DNA from 3 places in the Bradyrhizobium xenonodulans genome. Region 1 is predicted to be linked to each of the others. Evidence: predicted binding sites of a transcription regulator. Region 1 holds the regulator's gene; each other region holds the start of a gene.
What was found. The regulator LexA, encoded in region 1, represses DNA repair genes until DNA is damaged. The targets are predictions, from matches to a motif close to TGTTCNNNNTGTGTTCNG.

Region 1 (6,309 bases):
GGTGCAGGGAATGGCGGAGCCGGGCCGGCCAGTACGGTCCCAGGGGATAGCGGGCACCTGGCCCGTGGGCCGCGCCGCGTCCGCGGGTGGCCTGGTCCCCGTCGGCTTCGACCTCTGGACATCGCTGGCCGAGACACTGCGCGCGTGGCTGCGCGCCGAGGCTGGCGCCGGGCGTTTGCTGCCGTGGGTGCCTGTCGCCTTTGGCTGCGGCATCGCGCTCTATTTTGCTGCCGATCATGAGCCGGTGCTGTGGGTTGTTGCAGCGACGGCCGTCGTGCTCATGCTTGGCGCCGTCTTGTTGCGGCGGAGCCGATTGTTTGCGCCGGCCATCATGATCGCGGCGATCGCGGCCGGCTTTGCCGTGGCGACCTGGAAGACCGCGCGCATCGCGCACGCCGTTTTGGCAAAACCGCTTTATTCGGTGTCGCTGTCGGGTTTCGTCGAGGCGCGGGATATCCGCGAGCGCACCGACCGTTTCGTGCTGCGCGTCACCGCGATGGAGGCCCAGCGCAGCGACGTCAAGCTCGAGCGCGTGCGCCTCTCGGTGCGCAAGGGGACCGCGCCCGAGGTCGGCAGCTTCGTGCAGCTGAAGGCGCGGCTGATGCCGCCGATCTCGCCGGTCCGTCCCGGCAGCTACGATTTTTCGCGTGATATGTTCTTCCAGAGTATCGGCGCCTCCGGTTTCGCAATGGGCGCGATCACGGTGTCGGCGCCGCCCGAGACCGGCGGCATCAGGCTGCGCTACGCCGCTTTCATGCAGGGCCTGCGCGATGCGATCGATGCGCGCATCCGCGCCACGCTCGACGGCGACAACCGTGCGATCGCAACCGCGCTGCTGACCGGCCGGCGTGACGCGATCACCACGCCCGTCAACGATGCGATGTTCATTTCGGGGCTCGGCCACGTGCTGTCGATCTCCGGCTATCACATGGCCGTCGTCGCCGGCGTCGTCTTCTTCGCGGTGCGCGCGCTGCTTGCGCTGATCCCGGGACTGGCGGTGGGCTTTGCCATCAAGAAATGGTCGGCGGCTGCCGCGCTGGTCGCGGCTGCGTTCTACCTGCTGCTGTCGGGCGCCGAGGTCGCGACGCAAAGATCGTTCTTCATGACGGCCGTGGTGCTGATCGCCGTGATGGTCGATCGCCGCGCCATCACGTTCCGCACGCTGGCGGTGGCGGCGCTGATCGTGCTGGCGGTCGCGCCGGAAGCGCTGGTGCACCCGAGCTTCCAGATGTCGTTCGCGGCAACGCTGGGGCTGGTCGCGCTGGTGCAGGTCGGCATGCCGAACCTGTTCGCCTCGCCCGACCATTCCGCGACCGCTCGCATTGCGATGTGGGGCGGCCGCGAGATCGCCATGCTGTTCCTGGCCTCGCTGATCGCGGGGCTTGCGACCACGCCCTATGCCGCCTTCCACTTCCACCGCGTCACGCCGTACGGCGTGCTTGCCAATCTCGGCGCGATGCCGGTGGTCTCGGCGCTGGTGATGCCGGCCGGGCTGCTGGGATTGCTTGCGGCGCTGTTCGGGCTCGACGGCGTGTTCTGGTGGCTGATGGGGATCGGCATCGACTGGATGGTCCTGGTCTCGCGCTGGGTGGCATCGCTGCCGGGTGCGGTCGGCCGCATCCCGGCTTTCGGCATCGCGCCGCTGGTCGTGGCAAGCCTGGGGATCATCGTGATGGGCCTGTTGCGCACGCCGCTGCGCTGGACCGGCGCGCTGGTGCTGCTGGCCGGGATCCTCTGGGGACTGGCGGCGCGTCAGCCCGACATTCTGATCGCCGGTGACGGCCAGAGCGTCGCGGTGCGAGGCAGGGACGGCCAACTACATCTGATCAGGGCCGGCAAGGACAGCTTTCTGCTTAGGGAGTGGCTGGCTGCCGACGCCGATCCGCGCGATGCCGGCAGTCCCTCGCTTGGCGCTGGTGTGTCCTGCGACGAGTCCGGCTGTGTGACGCCGCTCGCCGACGGCCGCCTGGTCGCGCTGGCGTTGCGCATCGATTCATTGGCAGATGATTGCAGCCGGGCCGCGCTGGTGGTGACGGCGCGGCCCGCGCCGCCGGATTGCGCGGCGATGGTGGTCGATCGTCAGCGCCTTGCAGGGCAGGGCGCACTGGCGCTGACGCAGCGCGGCGACGGCTTTGCGGTGCAGGCGGTGAAGCCGAGGGGCACCGACCGCCCGTGGTCGCCGGCCATCGCGCGCGAGAGTGATTTCGGGGCGAGCCTTGCGCCGCCGGCGGCCGCGTCCCGCAATCGGGACGCGACGCCGTCCGAGGCGGACCTGCAAGCCGAGGATTGAGCGGCGCTACAGATACCAGACCAGCATGGCGTCGAGTGCCGTGCTGCCGATGACCGGCAAGGCCACCATCCGGCGGAAGCCGGCTGCGCGGGCCTCGGCGCCCGCGATCGAGCCGTCATGCGCGAGATCCTCGTTGAGCGCGGGCATGCCGGTCGCCCAGGCGCCGCCGATGCTGCCTTCGCCTTTGGCGATGGATTTCGTTGCGTAGAGCGCAGCGAGGTCGGTCTGCGCGCTGCAATCGCCGGCGCGAAAGATCAATGCCGAACGGGCCTCGTTCGGGACCCAGATCTCGAAGCGTCGCGCAATCGGGGTTGCCTGCGCCGAGAGGAATGTGAGGACAAAGGTCTGGTTGGTGCCGGTCCGATAGGGCACGCCGACGCCGAGATTGATCCCGACCTTGGCGGCGTCCTCCCAGCGCAGGAAGCTCCTGGCGTCGTGCAAATCCTTGATAATGAGCGGCATGCCGGCCTTCCAGGTGCGTCCGGGCAGGCCAAAGCCGCGCGGAAATCTGGTGTGGCGGGAGTTGAATTCGAACATGTCGGCAGTGCCGTAATAACCGTCGACGAGCCCCATCTCGTGGGAGATGTCGGCATCGTTGTGCCAGAGCTCGATCGCGCCGACATGCGCCTCGTCGTCACCGCAGAACAGCACCATGACGGCTTGGAGGAATTCGCCTGCAAACACCGGCACCGCCACGCCGCAGGTCAGGCCGGCCGCGAGGGCCTGGTCGGTTCGCTTGAAATAGGAGTTGGCGAATTTTGTGAGGATCACGGGATGGCCGCTGGCCCAGGCCTTGCCGGGAAGGCCTTCGTCATATCCGAAGCGCAAGGTTTCGCTGACGGACCTGAAGGCGGAGAGGCCCTCGTCGCCGTAGAGGCCGCCGCCGAATTCCAGCCGCATCCGCGTCCGGTCGGGTACCCAGAGTTCAACGACGCGAATGAAGGTTTTCATCGAACGTGTCCGCCGCCTCAAGCCGGGAACAGCATCGGCCATCTGGCTGTGGAACGGACGTTCAAAATTCAGGCAGGACAGCGCAAACTTCGTGCGGTGGAAGGTATGGCGAGTTGACCCGCCGGATCGGATTTTTGAAACGCAACCAAACCATCTCGCCGGCCTCGGCCGGCGATGGCGATTTCAATCCTGGCCCCAGCCTGGCGGCGGGGAAGGCCGCGTCACCCGATCGGCAGGCGGGTGATGGTCGGCCGGCTGTCGGCGATGATCTCCGGCTTGTGCTCGCGCTCGCCAACCGGCTGAGTCACGGGCAGTTGCAGGACGGTCGCGCGCTGGCCTTCAACGAGCTGCGTCACCAGCACGTATTTGCCGTCGGGGAATTCGATCGCGTCATGATGGCGATCGGGAATGTGGGGATCGATCTTGCCGAACTTGCCGACGCGCGAGTTGACGGTGCGCGTCCAGATCCAGCGATTGTCGTAGCGGACGTTGTCGGCGAAGGCGAGCTCCGTTCCCGGCAGCAGACAGACCGCGACGGTCGGATCGGCCGCGGAGGCAAAGCCGCGCGTCGAGGTGCCGCGGAAGGTTGTCGTGACGACCGTCTCGCCGACTTCGGCGGGACGCGACGCGACGGCATGCAGGCTGTAGTCACACATCGGGTGCTCCTCATGCAGAGATGGCGACCCGCGTCTCTTCCCGAGGCGCAAGCCTCCATCAGAGTGAAAGTATGAAGGCTCTGCCCGGTTGTAGGCAAATCTGCGGCTCGCCGCGGCAGGCCGCGATCACATTATCTTTCCCGAATCCGTTAGGAACAAAGCCTGCGCCCGTGCATTTCGGTGGCGCGTGTCAACGCCCTGCCGGTGCCGACCAACCGGAGTATTGCCAGCCCGGCTGCGACGGTTGCTCGATCGCATGACGCGCGCTGCGGACCTCCGCGCTGGCTGCCATCTCCTTGCGGACATGGTGACGCGATGGTGCGGCGAAGGCTTGCGACGCTGATGCTGCCATCAGCGCCGCCGCGACTGTACCCACGATGATGTTGCGCATGGTCGTCTCCTCGGTCAGTCAAGGCCGCGAAGCAACGCTTGCTTCGTGCGGCGTGCCGAGGATCTAGCGCCGGAGGAGCGGCCGGATAATCTGCGCGAAACCAGAAAGACTATCCAGCGGGAGCGGACAATCATCCGCTCCAATCGTTGAGGGCGATCGTCGATCGCGCCAAATACCTTCGATACCAAATACCTTCGATACCAAGTACCTTCGATACCAAGTACCTTCGATACCAAGTACCTGCGATAACCAAGTACCTCCAATACGAGGTACCCTCGCCATCAGTACTTCCGGTACAGCCCGATCAGCTTGCCCTGGATCTTCACCCGGTTGGGCGGCAGGATGCGGACCTCATAGGCTGCATTGGCGGGCTCGAGCGCGATCGAGGCGCCGCGGCGGCGGAAGCGCTTCAGGGTCGCTTCCTCGTCGTCGATCAGCGCCACCACGATGTCGCCGGTGTCGGCGCTCTCGTTGCGCTGGATCAGCGCCATGTCGCCGTCGAGGATGCCGGCCTCCACCATGGAATCGCCGCGCACTTCGAGCGCGTAATGCTCGCCCGAGCCGAGCATGTCGGGCGGGACGCTGATGGTGTGGCTGCGGGTCTGCAAGGCCTCGATCGGCGTGCCGGCCGCAATCCGGCCCATGACGGGCACCGCGACAGGGCGCTCGCCCTCGTCGGCGGGCGGGCTGGAGGTCGTCCGCACCTTGCCGAGATTGCCCTCGATGACGCTCGGCGTGAAGCCGCGACGGTTGCCGGCGGCCGCCTGAAGCTCGGGCAGCTTGATCACCTCGATGGCGCGGGCGCGGTTGGGCAGGCGGCGAATGAAGCCGCGCTCCTCGAGCGCGGTGATCAGGCGATGGATGCCCGACTTCGAGCGCAGGTCGAGCGCGTCCTTCATCTCGTCGAAGGAGGGCGGCACGCCGCTTTCCTTCAGCCGTTCGCTGATGAACCGCAGGAGCTCGTATTGTTTGCGCGTTAACATCTCGACCAAAATCCCCCGGTTGATGTCGTTCGATTCCGAGACGATGAATTCAGCGATAAGCCGCTACATCCTCGAAACAAATCATGAACGGACACTATATGTTCGATACATGTTCCGCAACTGCTTAATTTACCGTGAACGCGACAAAGTTCGCGGAACGCACGCGAACGAAGCGTTCAGACGGGCAGTCGCAACACCTCGCAAGGCGTGCCGGCCTCGGCTTTCGGTGCGAATGGTGCGCGCACGAGAAGTGCCTGTGCCGCAGCGAGATTTGCAAGCAGCGAGGAATCCTGGTGATTGACCGGAACAGCAATCAGCGCGCCGTCGTCGCGCATCTCCAGGCGCGCCCGCAGATAATCCTCGCGCTGATCATTGGCGCCGACGTCGCGGCCGAGCACGGCGCGCTCGCGGCGATGATGAATCACTGAGCGACCCGACAGCGCACGAATCAGCGGGACGAGAAACAGGAAACTGCACACGTAGGACGACACCGGATTGCCGGGCAGGCCGATCACGCGCATCGCCCCGAGCTGCCCGTTCATCATCGGCTTGCCCGGCCGCATCGCGATCTTCCAGAACGCCATCGAGATACCTTCGTCCCTCAGCGCCTGCTGCACCAGATCGTGGTCGCCGACCGAGGCGCCGCCGGTCGTGATCAGGATGTCGGCGCCGCTTTCGCGGGCGCGGCGGATGCCGGCCGTGGTGGCCTCCAGCGTGTCGGCGGCAATACCGAGGTCGACGGTATCCGCGCCCTCGCTGCGGGCGAGCGCGTGCAGGGCGTAGCCGTTGGAATAGACGATCTGGCCGTGACCGGGCGTCGAGCCCGGCATCACCAGCTCGTCACCGGTGGCGAGGATCGCGACCTTGGGAAGGCGGTGGACGGCGAGGTGCGGGTGGTTCATGCCCGCGGCGAGGGCGAGGTCGCGCTCGGTGAGACGGCTGCCCTTGCGCAGGAGCACGTCGCCCTCGCGGAAGTCGACGCCGGCGGGCCGGATGTGCCGTCCTGGCACCGCGGCTTCCTTGATCGTGATGCGCTTG
Region 2 (6,309 bases), 2.5 Mb from region 1:
CGCGCCGAGCCGCCCGTTCGCCTTTTCGCCGTCACTCGGCGCGCCGGAGCCGACGGCGCGGATCATGGTCGCCGCGTCGTCCGCGATCTCCTGCATCAGCTTCGCAAGATTGGGGGCCGCCAGCCGCCCCTGTCCGGTCAGACGGGCGCCGCCGATCAGCGTTGCGATTCCGGCAGGCGCGATGCCGGCAGTCTGACTTTCGACGGCAAGGTCGCTGGTGGATCGATTGGGATCCTGCGCGTGCTGGGCTGCTGCCTGGAGCGCGCTCATCCGCACCTTGATGCGGTCATTGGCGGCGAGCCCTTCCGCCACCAGCGTCGGCAACAGGATGTCGCCTTGTCCGAGCTCTTCGATGATCTGGGTTTTCATGGTCTGTCCGCACAAGGATTGACGACGTCTCTATGCCGCGAAGTCGCAGCGGCGTCCTTGCGCCAGATCATTCATAAAAATGTCACGCGATATGCGGCGCGCGAAGCAGCGCGGCGCAATGGCGAGCGATCGTGATCTCTTCATTGGTGGGGATGACGAAGGTCTCGACGGCGCCGCCGCCGATCCGCTCGCGTCCCTCATCATTCGCCGCCGCATCGATGCGCAGGCCGAGCCACGCGAGCCGCTCACCGATCGCGCCACGGATCTTCTTCGCATGCTCGCCGATGCCGCCGGTGAAGACCAGACAGTCCAGCCCGCCAAGCGAGTTCGCCATCATCGCGACCTGCTGTGCCGCGCGGAAGGTGAAGAGATCGACTGCGTCGCGCGCCGCAGTCTCGTGGCTCGCGAGCAGTGTGCGCATGTCGGCGGAGAGGCCGGAAACACCGAGCAGGCCCGACTGGTGGTAGAGCAGGTGCTGGACGTCCTCGACCGGCATCTTCTCGTGCTGCTGCAGATAGAGCAGCACGCCGGGATCGATCATGCCGCAGCGCGTGCCCATCACGAGGCCGTCGAGCGGCGTCAGGCCCATCGTGGTGTCGATGCTGCGGCCATCACGCAATGCGCACAGGCTCGCGCCGTTGCCGAGATGGGCGATCACGGTGCGCTTGGCCGCAAGCTCGGGTGCGATCCCGGCGAGGCGGCCCGCGACATATTCGAACGAGAGCCCGTGGAAGCCGTAGCGGCGGATGCCGCGCGCCTCGAAGCGCCTCGGAATGGCGAAGCGGTTCGCCGGCGGCGCCATGCTGTGATGGAAGGCGGTGTCGAAGCAGGCGATCTGCATCAGGTCGGGCTTGATCGTCCTGATGGTGCGGACAGGCACCAGGCAACGCGGCTGGTGCAGCGGTGCCAGCGGTGCGAGTGCTTCCAGCTTTGCAGTGACGTCATCCGTCAATTCGACCGGACCTGAATAGTCCGGACCGCCGTGGACGATGCGGTGGCCGATCACGCGCTGGCGATGGTCGCCAAAACGGTTCTCGATGAAGCCGAGCACCTCAGTGAAGAGATGAACGCTGTCCGCATCCGCCGCCTCCCTCTGCGTCTCGAACAAATGCTCGCCCGCGGGACTCTTCACGACGAGCCGCGGCTTGGCCTCGTGCTCGTCGAGCAGGCCCGTGCAGAGCAGGGCAGGCTCGGCCGCGGAAATATCGAACAGGCCGAACTTGATGCTCGACGATCCCGAATTGAGAACGAGGACCGACGCCGCCATGACGTCAATCCGTCTTGCCCGGCCAGACCCAGTCACGGATCTCCGGCATGTCCTCGCCGTGCTCGCGCACGTAACGCGAATGTTCGATGAGCTTGTCGCGGAACTGCTGCTTCACTTGCGCCGCCTTGATCGCGAGCCCCGGCACGCGCTCGATCGCCTCGATGGCGAGGTGATAGCGATCGAGCCCGTTGAGCACGACCATGTCGAACGGCGTCGTCGTGGTGCCTTCCTCGGCGAAGCCGCGCACATGCAGGCCGGCATGGTTGGTGCGGTTATAGGTGAGACGGTGGATCAGATAGGGATAGCCGTGATAGGCGAAGATGACGGGCTTGCCCGATGTGAACAGGCTGTCGAAGTCGCGATCCGAAAGCCCGTGAGGGTGCTGCTCATTCGGTTGCAGCGTCATCAGGTCGACGACGTTGACGACGCGGATCTTCAGATCCGGCAGCGCCTTGCGCAAGAGATCGACGGCGGCGAGCGTCTCCAGTGTCGGCACGTCGCCGGCGCAGGCCATCACCACATCGGGCTCGCCATCGGTGTCCTCGTTGCCGGCCCAGGTCCAGATCCCGATGCCGGCATCGCAATGCGTGGCCGCGTCCTGCATCGACAGCCATTGCGGCGCCGGCTGCTTGCCGGCGACGATGACGTTGATCCTGTTGTAGGTGCGCAGGCAATGATCGGCGATCCACAGCAGCGTGTTGGCATCCGGCGGGAAGTAGATGCGGACGATGTCGGCCTTCTTGTTGGCGACGAGATCGACGAAGCCGGGATCCTGATGGCTGAAGCCGTTATGGTCCTGGCGCCAGACATGCGAGGTCAGGAGATAATTGAGCGAGGCGATCGGCCGCCGCCACGGCAGATGCCGCGTCACCTTCAGCCATTTGGCATGCTGGTTGAACATGGAATCCACGATGTGGATGAAGGCCTCGTAGCAGGAGAAGAATCCGTGGCGTCCCGTGAGCAGATAGCCTTCGAGCCAGCCCTGGCAGAGATGCTCACTCAGCACCTCCATGACGCGGCCATCCTGCGCGAGATGCACGTCGTAAGGCTCCGTCGGCTCCATCCAGACCCGTTCGGTCGCCTCGAACACGGCGTCCAGCCGGTTTGACGCGGTCTCGTCCGGGCCCATGATGCGGAAATTGCGCTCTTGCGCGTTGAGGCGGATGACGTCGCGCAGGAATTTGCCGAGCTCGCGGGTCGCCTCGCCGGTGACGCTGCCGGGCTCTCGCACGTCCACGGCGAAGCTGCGGAAGTCCGGCAGCTTCAGCTCCTTCTTCAACAGACCGCCATTGGCATGCGGATTGGCGCCCATGCGCCTGACGCCATCGGGCGCCAGCGCCTGAAGCTCGGGGATGAGTGCGCCGCTCCTGTCGAACAGCTTTTCCGGCTCGTAGCTGCGCATCCAGTCTTCGAGAATCTTTAAGTGAGCCGGATTCTCGCGGCAGCCCGCGACGGGCACCTGATGCGCGCGCCAAAAACCTTCGACTTTCTTGCCGTCCACGTCCTTCGGGCCGGTCCAACCCTTCGGGCTGCGCAGCACGATCATCGGCCAGCGCGGCCGCTCGACCATCTTTTGTCCGCCGCGGGCGTGCTGCTGGATCGAGCGGATGCTGGCGAACGCGACGTCGAACGCGTCCGCCATGGTCTGGTGCATCAATTTGGGATCGTCGCCGGCGACGAACAGCGGCTCGTGGCCGAAGCCGCGGAAGAGATCGCGGATCTCGCTGTCAGGCATCCGCCCGAGCACGGTCGGGTTGGCGATCTTGTAGCCATTGAGATGCAGGATCGGCAGCACCGCGCCGTCATGCGCGGGATTGAGGAACTTGTTCGAGTGCCAGGACGCGGCAAGCGGGCCGGTTTCCGCCTCGCCGTCGCCGACGACGCAGGCGACGATCAGGTCGGGGTTGTCGAATGCCGCGCCATAGGCGTGCACCAGCGCGTAGCCGAGCTCGCCGCCTTCGTGGATCGAGCCAGGCGTTTCCGGCGCCGCATGGCTCGGAATGCCGCCGGGAAAGGAGAACTGCCTGAACAGCTTGCGCAATCCGTCCGCATTGCGCGCGATATCGGGATAGATCTCGCTGTAGCTGCCTTCAAGATAGGTGTTGGCCACCATGCCCGGCCCGCCATGGCCGGGTCCGCAAACATAAAGCACGCTGACATCAAGCGCGCGGATGACGCGGTTGAGATGGGCATAGATGAAGTTCAGCCCAGGCGTCGTGCCCCAATGTCCGAGCAGGCGCGGCTTGATGTGCTCGGGCCGCAAGGGCTCGCGCAGCAGCGGATTGTCGAGCAGGTAGATCTGCCCGACGGAGAGGTAGTTCGCGGCGCGCCAGTAGCGGTCGAGGAGGTCGAGGTCGCTGTTCCCCAGAGCCGATTGTTGTTGATTTGTCATGTTGTGCCGACCCTTCACGCAACGATCGTCACCAACCCTGCTCTGGCGGGATCGATCCTTCGGCGCCACCAAACGAAATCGCGAAGTCGGTGATGTTGCGTGAGGTCAAGAACGCCCGCGCAAAGTTTGGGCAGCTCTACTGTGCATGGGGTTGTTTTCACGTTTTTTGTTTGCGTTCTTGATTTGTTCCTATCTCATGCTATCTTGGCTTCATGAGTCCAGCAGCATCCTCTCATGCTCTCAAGCACCCGCCGGTCAAGGCGCCCTCCGAGCCGGCGGGTGCGGACTCTGATTTTCCAGAACTTGGCGTCGCCATCGACCGCGCGCGCAGGCGAGGGCGCGGCGCGCAGTCCAATGCCAGCGGCCGCTATGAGGCGGAGGCACGAATCGCCTTCGACGACGGCTGGCAGAGCCTGGAAGAGCTGCCGCCGTTCAAGACCAGTGTGGCGGTCGACACCTCCCGCAAGGTGATCACCCGGAACGATTCCCCCGATATCGGCTTCGATCGCTCGATCAATCCCTATCGCGGCTGCGAGCACGGCTGCGTCTACTGCTTCGCGCGGCCGACGCACGCCTATCTCGGGCTGTCGCCGGGGCTCGACTTCGAGTCGAAGCTGTTCGTGAAGCCCGAGGCGCCGTCGCTGCTCGAGAAGGAGCTCGCCGCGACCGGCTACGAGCCGCGGATGATCGCGATCGGCACCAACACCGATCCCTATCAGCCGATCGAGCGCGAGCGGAAGATCATGCGCGGCATTCTCGAAGTGCTGGAGCGCGCTGGCCATCCCGTCGGCATCGTTACCAAGTCGGCGCTGGTGGTGCGCGACATCGACATTCTTTCGCGGATGGCCAAGCGCAACCTCGCCAAGGTCGCGATCTCGGTCACCTCGCTCGATCCGAAGCTGGCACGCACCATGGAGCCTAGGGCCTCGACGCCGCCGAAGCGGCTGGAGGCGCTGAAGCAGCTTTCGGAGGTCGGCATTCCCACAACCGTGATGGTCGCGCCCGTCATTCCCGCGCTGAACGATTCCGAGATCGAGCGCATCCTCGATGCCGCCGCCCATGCCGGCGTCAAGGAAGCCTCCTACGTGCTGCTGCGGCTGCCGCTGGAGGTCCGCGATCTCTTCCGCGAATGGCTGATGGCCAACTATCCGGACCGCTATCGCCACGTCTTCACGCTGATCCGCGACATGCGCGGCGGCCGCGACTACGATGCCAAATGGGGCGAGCGGATGAAGGGCACCGGCCCGATGGCCTGGACCATCGGCCGCCGCTTCGAGATCGCCTGCGACAGGCTCGGGCTGAACAAGCGGCGCTCCAAGCTGACCACGGATCATTTTGCCAGGCCGAAGCGGAACGGCGAGCAGCTCGACCTGTTCTGATCGTGAATGGAAGAGGCGCAACATGAGTCAGGAACTCACCGTGCCGGTGCCGCGGCTCACCGTCATCACGCTGGGCGTCAGCGACATCCGCGCCAGCATCGCCTTCTACGACGCGCTCGGCTTTTCGCGCCGGCTGAAGGTCACAGGCGAGGCCGTCGCGTTCTACGATACCGGCGGTCCGGTGCTCGCGCTGTATCCCTGGGACCAGCTCGCGGCTGACGCTGCCTTGCCTGACCAGCCGAGGCCGACGACCTTCCGCGGCGTCACGCTCGCCTGGAACTGTCGCGCGCGTGAGGAGGTCGACGCGGTGCTCGCTTTCGCTGTCGACAAGGGTGCAGCGCTGCTGAAAGCGCCGCACAAGACCCATTACGGCGGCTATTCCGGTTATTTCACTGATCCCGACGGCCATCCCTGGGAAGTCGTGGTTGCACCCGGCATCGAGGTCGGCGAGGACCGGCGGGTGCATCTGGCGGAGTAGGGCGGCGGGCCTGAATAACGGGAATTGTGCGAGGTTCCCGGTTGCGCAGGCGAGGCCTCTTGCGCACGATCCCGGCCATGATTCGGGACAAGTCCGCCAAGAAACCGGCCAAAGACGCGTCGAAAAGCGACGCTGCGGAGAAGCGGGCGCCTGCGAGCGTGGCTAAAGCGTCTGTGGCCAAGGTTGCGAAGGCTCCGGCCGGCAAGAAGGGCGTCATCGCCATCGCTCCACCGAGCTTCCGCCGCGAGCGCGCGCTGATCAAGCGCGGCATCTGGCCGATCGCGGGCTGCGACGAGGCCGGCCGTGGGCCGCTGGCGGGGCCCGTGGTGGCGGCTGCGGTGATCCTCGACCCCGACCGCATTCCGCGCGGCATCGACGATTCCAAGCGCCTGACGGCCGAGGAGCGCGAAAGACTGTTCGACAA
Region 3 (6,309 bases), 3.5 Mb from region 1:
CGCATTACATCACCGACCTGCTCCAGGACGCCAATGTGAAGGTGACGCGGCTTGCGCATGGCGTGCCGGTCGGCGGCGAGCTTGATTATCTCGATGAAGGTACGCTATCGGCCGCGATGCGGCAGCGCACCCTGTTCTAGCCATCCAGACTTACGGAACGGACGACATGACGAAACTTTTCGCCACACGATCGGCTTTGGTCGCGACGATGATGCTGCTGGCGAGCCCGGCCATCTCCGCGCAGCAGGACGACGGGGCGCCGCCGCCGTCGAAGCCCGGCAAGCCGATCAACGCCGGCGAGGTGCTCTCGGGCGAGTTGAACGCAATGAAGGTGCGCGACGTCAAGAACGCCGGCAAGCGCATCGCGACCTATCAGATCACCTCCGAGCCGCGCCGCTTGCCGCCGCCGAACGGGCTGTGCAATCTCGAGACCGGCCCTGAGACGTTCCAGCTCGTCACCTCCAGCGACGCGCAGGCCACGCAGCTGAAATCGTTCGTCGGCAAGGAGATCTCGGTCAAGGTCGACGAGATCGCCTGCGCCAGCGATCCCGGCCAGATCAGCGAGGCCGTGATCACGAAGTGGAGCCTGATCAGGAAGCAGTAAAGGGGGCGTCTCTCCACGATTCCGGTGTCATCGCCCGCGAAGGCGGGCGATCCAGTACGCCGCGGCTTCTCGGTCAATCACGACCGTCTCTGGAATACTGGATGCCCCGCCTTCGCGGGGCATGACAGTGGTTGCTACACCCTTACCGGCCCCAACGCCTCAAAATGCCCGCGCTTCTGCAGCCAGGCCAGCAGCACCAGGCTCGGGATCGCCACTAGCACGCAGATCACGAAGAACAGCGGCCAGCCGGTCATATCAGCCACGAAGCCTGCGCCTGACGAGAGATACGTCCGCCCCACCGCGGCCAGAGCGGTGAGCAGCGCATATTGCGTCGCTGTGTGCAGCGGGTTCTGGCACAGCGCCGACAGATAGGCGACGAAGATCACGGTGCCGATGGCGCTGGTGAAGTTCTCGGCGCAGATGGCGAGCGCCAGCGCCCATTGATTGGTGCCGACCACTGCGAGCCAGGAGAAGGTCAGATTGGCCAGCGCCTGCACCACGCCGCCGATCCAGAGCGATGCTGCCAGCGGATAGCGCCGCGCGACAAAACCGCCGGCAAAGCCGCCGATCAGTGTCGCAGCGAGGCCGACGCCTTTCACGATCGCCGCATAATCGTTGCGGGTGAAGCCGAGGTCGATCACGAACGGCGCCGTCATGGTGCCCGAGAACGCGTCGGTGAACTTGAACAGCACCACGAAGGCGAGCGCGGCGAGCGCGTCCTTGCGCGACAGGAACTCGGAGAAGGCGCCGATCGCTGCGTTCAGCACGCGTGCGAACGCGGTCTCGGTTTGCGTCGCAGCTTCCGCCCGCACCGATTGCTCGGGCTCGGTCGCGACCAGCGCCGTGATCGTCCCGATCAGCACCATCGCCGCCATCACCACATAGCCCCACATCCAGGCCGAGGTGCGCGTGAGGCCGGTGCCCTCGAAGCCCGAGACGATGAACAGCGCGCCCGCGGTCGAGACCAGCATGCCGATGCGATAGGCGGCGACGTAGGCGGCCATGCCGGCGGCCTGCTCGCTCTCGGGCAGGCTCTCGACGCGGAAGGCGTCGACGACGATGTCCTGCGTCGACGACGTCGTCGCCACCAGCAGCGCGCCGAGTGCGACATAGAACGGCGAGCGGGCGGGGTCGGTCAGTGCCAGCAGCAGGATCGCGACGATCAGCAATAGCTGCGAGAACAGCAGCCAGCCACGCCGCCGCCCGAAGGCGCGCGTGAACAGCGGCACATGCAGCGCATCCACCAGCGGCGCCCATAAAAATTTCAGTGTGTAGGGCGTGCCGACCAGCGCAAACAGCCCGATGGTCTTGAGGTCGACCCCGGCCTCGCGCATCCACACCAGCAGCGTCGAGCCCGACAGCGCCAGCGGCAGGCCTGAGGAAAAGCCGAGGAACAGCACGATCAGCACCCGCGGCTGCAGGTAAACGGCCAGGCTGTCGCGCCAGGAGGTGGCGGGGGCGGTGGGCGAGGTGGCGTCGGGTGCAGTCATGGGGGCGTGTTAGCAGATTCTGGGGGAAAAGACTCTGGCGGTAGCCGGTGAGGCGGAAGCTCTCAACACCCACTCGCTGTCATCGTCCGCGAAGGCGGACGATCCAGTACTCACCAGCGTCTCGGTTCAATCACGACCGCTGCGGCGTACTGGATGCCCCGCCTTCGCGGGGCATGACGCCATCATGGTGAGCCGGCAATCTCGTGATACAGATCATCCCAATTCGGATTGTTCTTCTCGATCAACCGAACTTTCCAGGCTCTGTTCCACTTCTTCAGCCGCTTCTCCCGCTTGATCGCATTCTCGGGATCATCGAATTGTTCGAAATAGACCAGCCTGGCGACGTCATATTTTTCCGTGAAGCTCTCGATCAGCTTTGATTTGTGCTCTGCCACGCGGCGGATGAGATCATTCGTTACGCCGATATAGAGCGTGCCGCCGATCTTGCTGGCGAGGATGTAGACGTAGTAGCAGCGTTCGCCCATCTGCCGTCTCTGGAATACTGGGTCGCCCGGTCAAGCCGGGCGACGACAGCGGTGTTGGGGCGGCAGCTTACCGGATCGTGGAGCAGAATCACTCCCCCGCCTGGAGCTTCCTTGGGAACAGCTCCGCCGCCCCCGTCGCGACGAGATGCGGGCCTTCCGGTGCGTCGGTCTTGCTGAAATCGAGCTCCTCGATTCGCCCGGCGCGCTTCTCGATCTTGTCGGCGGAGATCAGCACCTGCCGCACGTCCTCGTTCACGTCGGCAAAATGCTTCTGCAGCTTCAGCACGCGGTCGCGCAGGCGTCCCAAATCGTCGCCGAGCTTGATGACCTCAGTGCGGATCTGGTCGGCGGCATCGCGCATGCGCGCGTCCTTCATGATCTGCTGCATGACCTGGATCGCCAGCATCAGCAGCGACGGCGACACCAGCACCACACGGGCGCGGTAGGCCTTCTGGATCACGTCGTCGAAGCCGTCGTGGATTTCCGCGTAGACCGATTCCGACGGCACGAACATCAGCGCCATCTCCTGGGTCTCGCCGGCGACGAGATATTTTTCGGCGATGTCGCTGACATGCTTCATGACGTCGCCGCGCAGCCGCTGCGTGGCGACCCTGCGCTCCTCGTCGGTGCGCGCGTCGTGCAGCGCGGTCATCGCTTCCAGCGGAAATTTTGCGTCGATGCAGAGCGGGCGCTGATCGGGCAGGAACACCACGCAGTCGGGCCGCTTGCCGGTCGAGAGCGTGAACTGGAATTCGTAGGCGCCCTTCGGCAAGCCGTCCTGGACGATCGCCTCCATCCGCGCCTGGCCGAAGGCGCCGCGCGACTGCTTGTTGGCGAGCACGTCGCGCAAGGTGGTCACCTGCGTGGTGAGGTCGGTCAGGTTCTTGTGGGCGCTGTCGATGATGCCGAGCCGCTCGTGCAGCGCGCGCAGGCTCTCCATGGTGTTCCGGGTGGTGTGCTCCATGGACTGGCCGACACGATGGGTCACCGAATCCAGCCGCTCGTTGACCGCGCGCGCCATCTCGGCCTGGCGACCGGCCAGCGCCTGGGTCATGGCGTCGGCCCGCCCGGCCGCCTCGCTCTGGGCGTGCAGCACTTGGCTCAGGCGCTCCTCGAGCTCGTCGGCCCGGATCGCGCTCGCCATCGCGAGTTCCGCGCCGCGCCGCCCCGAGCGGGCGATCACCACGGCAATCACCACCAGCAGGATGAGGACGAGGGCGCCAAAGCCGATCAGCGCATCGATGGTGCGCACCGGCCAGTCGCCAGCCAAGAAAATGATCTCGTTCATGCCCGCTTGTAGCCGATTCGGCGCCTGCCGCGAACGAATAGCGAACGTTATGGGTTAATCGCCTCCTAATTTTTATGGTTAATCATCTCTTAATTTTCATGGTTAACGAAACCTGAAGTTTTATGGTTAGCGGAGGGTTAACGGGGTTCCCGGCCGCATTGACCGCATCGGGCGCGCGGATTAAATCGCGGCCATGGCCCTCCGAGAAATCATCATCCTGCCCGACAAGCAGCTGCGTCTGGTCTCCAAGCCGATCGAAAAGGTCACGCCGGAGATCCGCAAGCTTGCCGACGACATGTTCGAGACCATGTACGACGCGCCCGGCATCGGGCTTGCCGCGATCCAGGTCGCGCAGCCGTTGCGGCTGATCACCATGGACCTCGCCAAGCGCGACGAGAACGGCGAGACCACGCCGCTTCCGCGCGTCTTCATCAATCCGGAGATTCTCTCCGCCTCGGAGGAGCTCTCGGTCTACGAGGAGGGCTGCCTCTCGATCCCCGAATATTACGAGGAGGTCGAGAGACCGGCGAAGGTGCGCGTCCGCTTCACCGATCTCGACGGCAAGGTGCACGAGGAGGATGCCGAAGGCCTCTACGCCACCTGCATCCAGCACGAGATCGACCACCTCAACGGCGTCTTGTTCGTCGACTATCTGTCGAAGCTCAAGCGCGACCGCGTGATCAAGAAGTTCGAGAAAGCCGCCAAGCGCGCGGAGTGAGGTTCCGTTGATGCCCCTCCGCCTGATCTTCATGGGCACGCCCGATTTCTCCGTGCCGACGCTGCTCGAGCTGGTCGCGCATGGCCACGAGATCGTCGCCGTCTACACCCGCGCGCCGAAGCCTGGCGGGCGGCGCGGCCTGCAATTGCAGCCGACCCCGGTCGAGGAGGCCGCGCGAAGACTCGGCATTCCCGTGCTGACGCCGAAGACGCTGAAGACACCGGAAGCGCGCGACGAGTTCAGCGCCTTCGACGCCGATGCGGCCGTCGTCGTTGCCTATGGCATGATTCTGCCGCAGGCGATCCTCGATGCGCCGAAGCTCGGCTGCTACAATCTGCATGCTTCGCTCTTGCCGCGCTGGCGGGGTGCGGCGCCGATCAATCGCGCGATCATGGCCGGCGATGCCGAGAGTGGCGTGATGGTGATGAAGATGGACGTCGGCCTGGACACCGGCGATGTCGCCATGGCCGAGCGCCTTCCGATCACCGACACGATGACCGCCGTCGACCTGCACGATCGCCTCTCCCGCCTCGGCGCCGATCTGATGGTGCGCGCCATGGCCGCGCTCGCCCGCGGCGGGCTCCAGCTCAAGAAGCAGAGCGAGGACGGCGTCACTTACGCTGCCAAGATCGACAAGGCCGAAGCGCGGATCGACTGGACCAAACCGGCGCGCGCCGTGCTGCGCCACATCCATGGCCTGTCGCCGTTCCCCGGCGCCTGGGTCGAGCTCGAGAGTGCGCGCGTCAAAATCCTGCGCTGTGAGCTCGCGAAAGGCTCGGGTGCGCCGGGCGAGGTGCTCGACGATCTCCTCACCATCGCCTGTGGCGACGGCGCCATCCGCATCATCGAGCTCCAGCGCGAAGGCAAGGGCCGGATGCAGGCCGCGGACTTTTTGCGCGGCGTACCGCTGAAAGCAGGCGCCAAATTCACCTGACGCTGTCATACCCCGCGAAGGCGGGGTATCCAGTACGCCGAGGCTTCTCGGCTGAATAGAGATGTCTCGGAGTACTGGATCATCCGCCTTCGCGGATGATGACACCACCCGGATTGAGATGCCCCGCTACAAGCTCACCATCGAATATGACGGCGCGCCGTTCTTCGGCTGGCAGGTGCAGGAGACGCTGCCCTCGGTGCAGGGCGCGCTGGAAGCGGCCGTGAAGGCGATGACCGGAACGGACGCGCGGGTCCATGGCGCCGGCCGCACCGATGCCGGCGTGCATGCGCGCGGCCAGGTCGCGCATGTCGACATCGACAAGCAGTTTCCGCAGGGCCGCTTTCGCGATGGTCTCAACGCGCATCTGCGCGCGCATCCGGTCGCGGTGCTCGAGGCCGAGATTGTGCCCGATACGTTCGAGGCGCGCTTCTCGGCGGTGAAGCGCCACTATCGCTACCGCGTCGTCAATACCCGCGCCAATCTCGCGCTCGATGCCGGCCATGCCTGGCGCGTGCCGCGTCGGCTCGACGCCGATGCGATGCATGCGGCGGCCCAACGCCTGCTCGGCAGGCACGATTTCACGACCTTCCGCGACACCGAATGCCAGGCCAAATCGCCGGAGAAGACGCTCGACCAGCTCGACGTGACGCGTGACGGGCGCGAGATCACGATTGTCACCTCGGCGCGCTCGTTCCTGCACAGCCAGGTGCGGTCGATGGTGGGCTCGCTGGTCTGGGTCGGCGAGGGCCGCTGGACCGCGGACGATCTCTCCGCCGCGCTAGAGGCCCGC

Region 2: the regulator LexA is predicted to act here: its motif matches at 4,202-4,219, upstream of I3J27_RS08835 (PA0069 family radical SAM protein).
Region 3: the regulator LexA is predicted to act here: its motif matches at 3,897-3,914, upstream of I3J27_RS37070 (DNA recombination protein RmuC).

What each region holds. Positions count from the first base shown of each region.
Region 1 covers NZ_CP089391.1:4,354,234-4,360,542, reverse strand. The annotation lists gene I3J27_RS20510 (ComEC/Rec2 family competence protein) at 11-2,290, shown strand; gene I3J27_RS20505 (GAF domain-containing protein) at 2,297-3,241, opposite strand; gene I3J27_RS20500 (hypothetical protein) at 3,463-3,897, opposite strand; gene I3J27_RS20495 (hypothetical protein) at 4,088-4,288, opposite strand; gene lexA (transcriptional repressor LexA) at 4,570-5,271, opposite strand; gene I3J27_RS20485 (molybdopterin molybdotransferase MoeA) at 5,448-6,309, opposite strand, start outside.
Region 2 covers NZ_CP089391.1:1,879,856-1,886,164, forward strand. The annotation lists gene I3J27_RS08820 (hypothetical protein) at 1-369, opposite strand, end outside; gene I3J27_RS08825 (acetate/propionate family kinase) at 452-1,636, opposite strand; gene I3J27_RS08830 (phosphoketolase family protein) at 1,641-4,028, opposite strand; gene I3J27_RS08835 (PA0069 family radical SAM protein) at 4,241-5,407, shown strand; gene I3J27_RS08840 (VOC family protein) at 5,430-5,885, shown strand; gene rnhB (ribonuclease HII) at 5,927-6,309, shown strand, end outside.
Region 3 covers NZ_CP089391.1:7,846,332-7,852,640, reverse strand. The annotation lists gene recR (recombination mediator RecR) at 1-140, shown strand, start outside; gene I3J27_RS37085 (hypothetical protein) at 167-604, shown strand; gene I3J27_RS37080 (AmpG family muropeptide MFS transporter) at 739-2,094, opposite strand; gene I3J27_RS37075 (GIY-YIG nuclease family protein) at 2,277-2,579, opposite strand; gene I3J27_RS37070 (DNA recombination protein RmuC) at 2,668-3,867, opposite strand; gene def (peptide deformylase) at 4,061-4,585, shown strand; gene fmt (methionyl-tRNA formyltransferase) at 4,596-5,519, shown strand; gene truA (tRNA pseudouridine(38-40) synthase TruA) at 5,638-6,309, shown strand, end outside.